Regions from separate parts of the Ligilactobacillus sp. LYQ135 genome, predicted to be linked through region 1. Evidence: predicted binding sites of a transcription regulator. Region 1 holds the regulator's gene; the other holds the start of a gene.
The links. Region 1 encodes NrdR, which represses ribonucleotide reductase genes. Its sites were predicted from a motif close to ACACNATATATNGTGT; they were not measured.
Positions count from the first base shown of each region.

Region 2: a site for NrdR is predicted at 1,978-1,993, ahead of nrdH (glutaredoxin-like protein NrdH). Genes of this name have one in related genera too.

Region 1 is NZ_JBSJYT010000003.1:42,190-46,060, reverse strand. It holds gene dnaI (primosomal protein DnaI) at 83-1,018, opposite strand; gene ACWCL1_RS03790 (DnaD domain protein) at 1,018-2,355, opposite strand; gene nrdR (transcriptional regulator NrdR) at 2,375-2,839, opposite strand; gene coaE (dephospho-CoA kinase) at 2,853-3,452, opposite strand; gene mutM (DNA-formamidopyrimidine glycosylase) at 3,452-3,871, opposite strand, start outside.
Region 2 is NZ_JBSJYT010000008.1:35,376-39,246, forward strand. It holds gene nrdE (class 1b ribonucleoside-diphosphate reductase subunit alpha) at 1-1,654, opposite strand, end outside; gene nrdH (glutaredoxin-like protein NrdH) at 1,678-1,911, opposite strand; gene ACWCL1_RS07050 (class I SAM-dependent methyltransferase) at 2,108-2,725, shown strand; gene tadA (tRNA adenosine(34) deaminase TadA) at 2,725-3,195, shown strand; RNA gene ffs (signal recognition particle sRNA small type) at 3,247-3,333, shown strand; gene dnaX (DNA polymerase III subunit gamma/tau) at 3,404-3,871, shown strand, end outside.

The sequences.
Region 1 (3,871 bases):
ACCTCTTTCCCTGCTGTTAACGAGCCGTTTGTCTTTCTTGATTACATTAAAACATGAATTTTCATATTTGACAAGAAAAATTTTAATTTTCTGGATTTCGCCGATTAGGTCCAACCATTTTATATTCCGTTGCTAAAAATTTAATTCGTTCCATTATTCGCATTGCTTTAAGAGGCTCTACATCACCTTTATTATTCGTCGATAAATACTGAGACTGCAATTCTTCCATTGAATAATTCGAACTAAATAAAGTAGGCAATTCATTTTGCATTCGGTATTCTAAAATAATTCCTAAAACATCATCGCGCATCCAACTTGTTAACCGATTTGCTCCAATATCATCAATCATTAATATGGGCACTTTTTTTACTTTGTTAGTAAATTCAGTTGTATTTTGATCTCTGATTGCTCCCATCATTTCCACGCTAAATGTTGGAAAATGAATCAATAATGATTGGATATCATTTTCAGCTAACTTATTGGCAATCGCTGCAAGCAAATATGTTTTGCCTACTCCCAAACTACCAGATAAATACAACCCCTTAGGGAATTGATTAGTCGTCTTATAATCAATACATTCATCAATAAATGTCAGTGCCGCTTGCAAGGAAATTTCTCTTCCTTGAATATCGTAATCTTCAATTTGAGCATTATGCAAACTTTTAGGCAAATTAATCATTTTGACCAATGATAATCGCTTTTGGCGTTTTTGCTGATTAATTAATTTTTGAGTTGCTTCATACGTAACTTCAATATGATGATCGCTGACAATTAATTTGGGAGCATAACCTGGTAAAAATGTTTTTTGTCCGTTTTTAATTTTATCGCGAACAGTAACATACTCATATAATTTGCTAAATCCAGTTTCAATATTGCGTCTCGGCAATTTATTTTGATTTTCTTTTAAAAATTTTGCAACATCTGGATCTTTAATTACTTCTGCAAATAACTTATCATATTGTGCTCTTAATTTAGGATCTTTAAAGCGACATCCTAAACTGTCTTTAATGCTTTCCATCAACGATCACCTCTTTTCTTAGTTTTATCATTAATTTTTTGCATTAATTGTTGAATATCTTGGATTTTATTTGGTGTACTTGTATTTTCACTTGCAGTTGAAGATGATTTAGCTGCCCACGATGGCATTTTTTCATTAAACTGTGTCTGTTTACCATAGCGATTATTACTTCGTGAAAATGATTGTTTCTTCTTCTTTTCTTTCCATTGACGCACATATTCAATCGCTTGTTGAGGCGTTTTAATTTGATTTTTTAACCAATCATTTGCAGTTCGTTCAAAATATTTTTGATTTAACGAAGACATTCCTTGATCTACTAACATGTAATGCGTTAAAACATTGATTACCGCTGAATTTAATCGGTTATTTTGAACTGCACTTGAAATTGTAATCCGTTCTTCATGAGTAATAGAACTTCCTTGTTCTTCTTTAAGTGCATTTAAAAATTCCATTGGACTATATTGTTCACAAGATGCAACTAAAGCTTGATCACTTGCAGATAATTTTGGATTAGCAACTGCCTTAGTTTCTTTACCAGTCGATTTAGAATTAACTAACTCAAATTCGAAACGCTTAGCAGCAAGACTTTTAAAAGTTCTCCAGTTAACTGTATTTTGAACTACATCAACTGAATCTTCGAGTAATCTTAAAATTTGAAATTCATCTAACCCATACATTACTGCAATTGTATTTACAGTTGCCAAATTGGAGGAAACTTCTTTTACATTAACAAACGTTTTCTCAAGTAATTGCTTAAGGAGTTTATAATCCAAATTAGCATTCAACACATTGGAAATCCTTTTCTTAACTTGAAAATTTACACTAGTTACATTGGTATTTTTATTTTGGAAAACTTCATTAAATCGATGCGTGGTTTCCTTAAACTGAACTTCATTCCAACGATTGCCTTCATATTGACTTAATAATGATGTAAACTCATACTCCCCTACATACTCCATTAACATTGAACTTAAAAGGGGATCATCAAAAAAGTTTCTTCCATCAAGACAAGGAATCAGTTCATATAAATATAACTTATTAGCAGGATCATTTTTACAATATGTTTTGATCAATCCAACTGCTTCTAATTTCTTTTTGGCTTCTTCAAATTGACTTAAATTAATTGATAATGTAATTAGCAACTGTTTAATTGTAAATGTTGGTAAATTATCAAAATCATTTAACTGAATTTTAGCAGCCAGTGTCATATATAATGAAACTCCCGTTGACCCAATAAATGGCTGGTACAACTGTGTTAAGGCTTGAAAATGAAAAGCTTCAGGAGTTGCTTTGGATACAACTTTAAATGAATCAGTAGGTAATAATTTAACTCCCATCAAAGCTATTCCTCCTTAATTATCTTTCATCATTGCGTTTCATGAGTTCTTCTAGTTCTTGTGCAAATGACTTCATATCCTTAAATTCACGATAAACACTTGCAAATCGAATATATGCTACATCATCAACATCAGCAAGAATGCCCATTACATATTCTCCAATGAGTTGACTAGATACTTCAGTTCCGCCAACCGCACGAACCTTATGTTCAACTTCATCAACAATACTGGTAATTTTATCCATTCCCACTGGTCGTTTTTCTGCTGCTCGCATAATTCCATGTAAAATTTTATCGCGATTAAATTCTTCACGAGCACCATTTTTCTTAATTACTAATAATGGTGTAACTTCGATGCGTTCAAATGTTGTAAAGCGATAACCGCATTTTTCACATTCACGTCTCCGTCGAATTGCATTCCCATTATCAGCAGGTCGACTATCGACAACCCGTGAACTATTATTATGACATTGTGGACATAACATACTACTCACCTCTTTACAACAAATTCTTCGATGACAACCATTTTATCATTTTTTGCTTTAGCTCTTCAACCGTACCATCATTATAAATAACTTCATCAGAAAGCTTAATTCTTTGATTCGTACTCATTTGTGAATCAATTCTTGCAAGCGCTTGTTGCTTGGTCAAGTGATCACGTGTCATTAAATTTTTCAATTGATTTTGAAAACTCGTTGCAATTGTTAAAGTACTGGTACAGTATTGAGCATATTTTCCTTCAAATAATAATGCAATATCAATGACTACAAGTTTCTCATGTTGTTTTTTAGCAGCTTTTAAGCGCCTTAAAATTTCTTGATGAATTAAAGGAGACATAATTTGGTTTAGCCTTTTTAATTCTTTCGGATCATTAAAAACTAAGTTTCCTAACTTCTGCCGATTTAATTGCCCATCTGCCAATAAATATGTTTGTCCAAATTTTTTTATAATCGCCTTTAATCCTTGACTGTCCTTTTGCTGTAGATCCCGCGCAACTTGATCCCCATCAATAATTACAGCTCCAAATTCTTTTAAAATTTTACTTACTGTTGATTTACCTGACGCAATTCCTCCGGTTAAACCTAATACATATGTCATTATTTTATTTTTTGCTCCTTTGGACAAATATGCGTACCTCTTTGGCCAACTACAATTCGTTCAATTGGAGTTTGGCACCGTTCACAAGGTTGTCCTGTTTTTCGATAAACATGTAATTGATCTTGAAATTGACCAGCATGACTATAAGCATTTTTAAATGAAAATACGGTTGTTCCTTGAGCCTTAATTGCTAAATTTAATTCTTTAATGATATTATCATGTAAAGTTTTAACATCTTTTTTAGTTAGATGACTTGCTAAAGTTTGCGGATGAATTTTACTCATCCATAAAACTTCATCAACATAAATATTACCTAAACCGGTAACTACTGTTTGATCAAGCAAAGCCGGTTTAATCATTTTCTTTTTCTTTTGTAACTTATGATAAAAATAATCAACTGTAAAATCTTTACTTAAAGG
Region 2 (3,871 bases), on a different contig from region 1:
TATTGGCAAAAAGTTCCTTAACCCGCTTAGATTTTGGTGCAAAATCTTCATTAAGATATTGATCAAAATAGCTTCCATTAGCATAATCACTTTTTTCAAATTCATAGAAAGTTTCTTGGCGTTCTTTGGCAATTTTATTTGAAGCAACCAATGTCCAATAGTTAAGTAACATGAAGTAAACGCTAGTAAATTCAATTGATTCTGGTGAGCCATATTCGATATGATTTTTAGCAAGATAAGCATGTAATCCCATGGCTCCTAATCCAACTGAATGAGATAAATTGTTACCTTCATAAATAGAAGGCACTACCTTTGCATTCCCTTGATCTGATACAAAAGTTAAGGCACGCATCATAGTTTCAATTGATTTTCCAAAATCAGGTGAAGCCATTAAATTAACAATATTAGTCGAGCCTAAATTACAACTAATGTCACTTCCAAGTTCTTCATATTCTTGTAAGTCATTAATTTTAGATGGACGTTGAATTTGAGCAATTTCAGAACAAAGATTACTCATAATAATTTTGCCGTGAACAGGATTAGTCTGATTCATCGTATCAATGTTAACAATATAAGGATAGCCTGATTCTTGTTGTAATTTACTAATTTCTTCTTCAAGATCACGTGCTTTTAATTTAGTTTTATGAATGTGTTCATTATTAACTAAATTGTCATATTCTTTTGTAATATCAACATATGAAAAGGGAATGCCATATTCTTTTTCAACATCATATGGTTCAAAAAGATACATGTCAGCATTATTTTGAACTAACTCATAAAATTTATCAGGAACAATTACACCAAGTGAAAGAGTCTTCATACGAACCTTTTCATCAGCATTTTCACGTTTAGTTGCTAAAAATTCAATAATGTCAGGATGAAAGACACTTAAATAAACTACTCCAGCTCCTTGACGTTGCCCCAATTGATTAGAATATGAAAAACTGTCTTCTAGAAGTTTCATTACTGGAACAACTCCAGAAGCAGCATTTTCAATTCCTTTAATTGGAGCACCAGCACTGCGTAAATTGTTTAAAGTAATTCCAACTCCCCCACCAATTTTTGAAAGTTGAAGTGCAGAATTAATGCATCGTCCAATTGAATTCATATCGTCAGTAGGTTGAAGCAAGAAGCAAGAAACAAATTCTCCGCGGCGTTTACGACCAACATTTAAAAAAGTTGGGGTAGCTGGTTGATAACGTTGATGAATTAATTCATCAGCTAAATTTAAGGCTAATTGTTCATCCCCATTTGCCATATATAAGGCATTCATTGCGATTTTATCTTCATAACTTTCAAGGTAATATTCACCATCATTGGTTTTTAAAGCATATTGATTAAAGAATTTATATGCAGCCATGAAAGATTGAAATTCAAAGTGTTGCTCATTAAGATAGGCATATAATTTTTTAATGAAGGCGAAATTATATTTTTTAACAAATTCTTCTTCGATATAATTATGCTCAATAAGATAAGTAAAGCGCTCTTCTAAAGAAGAAAAGTGTTTCATATTAGGTGCTACATTTTCGGTTAAAAAAGCTTGCAATGCCTCTTTATCTTTATGTAACGGGATTTTATTATTAACTGGAATGTTAATTTGATTATTTAAATCATAATAAGTAACGTTACTGATATCGATACTTTTAAGCCCCAAGACAATTCCCCACTTTCTTAAAATTAATTTGTGACGATTAATTGTTTTAATTTATCTGGACGAAATCCATTAATAATTGGTTTTGAATTATTTTCTAAAACTGGTACGCTTTGAAAACCTTGTGATTTTAAGTAATCAATATATTCAGGTTGATTTGAAATGTTGCGTTCTTCGAAATCAATATGATTTTGTTCTAAAAAACGTTTAGTCATTTTGCATTGAATACAGTTATCTTTAGTATATAAAACTAATTCCATGATACTTACTTCTTTCTCGAATAAAATTTCTGTACGTGATGAAAGTATACACACTTTTGAAAAGAAATACAATATATAGTTACTCAATAAATCGTCAAGTGTATATATTGTATTTAAGCTCAATAGGCATAATTAAAGGGTTTGCTTTTAGTTTAAAAAATTCGTATCATAAACAAGTAGAAAGTAGGAGAGCATTTTGACAAATTATTATTATTCAGAAAATCCAGAAATTAATCATCAACAACGCCGATGGGATTTTGAATTAATGGGAAATCAGTTGCATTTTACAACTGATAATGGTGTTTTTTCAAAAAGAACCATAGACTTTGGTTCACGCTCTTTGTTAGAGGCATTAATGAGAACCAATCAACTTGCTAATTTAAAAGGAGCAATTTTAGATGTCGGATGTGGCTATGGTCCAATTGGATTAGCCATTGCTAAGGCTAATCCTAAATTATATATTGACATGATTGATGTCAATGAGTTGGCCCTTGATTTAGCCCGCCAAAATGCATATCAAAATCACATTGATAATGTTAGTATCTTTACGTCAAATGTATATGACCAAGTGAAGAAAACAGATTATGAAATGATTATTTCTAATCCTCCAATTCGAGCAGGCAAAGAAGTCGTGCATTCAATTCTAAGTGGGGCATATGACCATTTAAAAACTGGCGGTTTCTTAACGATTGTCATTCAAAAGAAACAAGGTGCTCCTTCAGCTGAAAAGAAAATGCAGGCCGTTTTTGGTAATTGTCAGTTGATTTTAAGAAAAAAGGGATATCAAATTTTACAAAGTCAAAAGGTTGAATAATGCAATATAATGAACAAGAAGCGCGAAAATATATGCAAGCAGCTTTAAACGAAGCGCAAAAAGCAGCTGCTTTAGGTGAAGTTCCCATTGGTTGTGTAATCGTTAAAGATCACCAAATCATTGGACGGGGATATAATTTTAGAGAAAAATCTAATTTGGCAATTGACCATGCTGAAATACGTGCAATTAAAATGGCCAATCAACAAGTCAATAGTTGGCGATTAGAGCAATGTGCTTTATTTGTTACTCTTGAGCCTTGTCCAATGTGTGCAGGTGCGATTTTAAACTCACGAATTAGTGAAGTTTATTATGGAGCAGCTGACAGTAAGGCTGGAATGGCAGGAACTTTAGCAGATTTACTCAATGATCCGCGATTAAATCATCAAGTTGATGTCCAAAAGAATATTTTAAAAAATGAGTGTTTAACGCTTTTACAAGACTTTTTCAGTGATATTCGAAAAAATAATTGAAAAAGACTGGATTTTTTATTTGTTTTGCGGTATCATAAATATTGCCGCAAGGCCTTAAGACAATATCAACTTAACGAAGCGTGTCAGGTCCGGAAGGAAGCAGCACTAAGTTTTGTTTGGTATGTGTCTTAAGTTTATATGAATGTTAAACTCTCGGTCTTTGAGATCGGGAGATTTTTTTTAGAAAAATGACAGGGAGGACTTTATCATGGGATACCAAGCTTTGTATCGAACATGGCGACCACAAAGATTTGAAGATGTTGTTGGTCAAGAAATGATTACGAAAACTTTAAAAAATGCGGTTTCAACGAATCAAACCTCCCATGCTTATTTGTTTACAGGGCCACGTGGAACAGGAAAAACATCCACAGCCAAAATTTTTGCTAAGGCAATTAATTGTCATCATCAAGAAAACGGCGAACCATGTAATCAATGTGAAATATGCAAAGCCATTACAGCTGGTAGTTTAAATGATATATTGGAAATTGACGCGGCTTCAAATAACGGGGTTGAAGAAATTCGGGATATCCGTGATAAGGTTAAGTACGCTCCTACACAAGCAGATTATAAAGTATATATTATTGATGAAGTTCATATGTTATCAACGGGTGCATTTAATGCATTATTGAAGACATTAGAGGAACCCCCTGCTAATGTAGTCTTTATTTTAGCGACT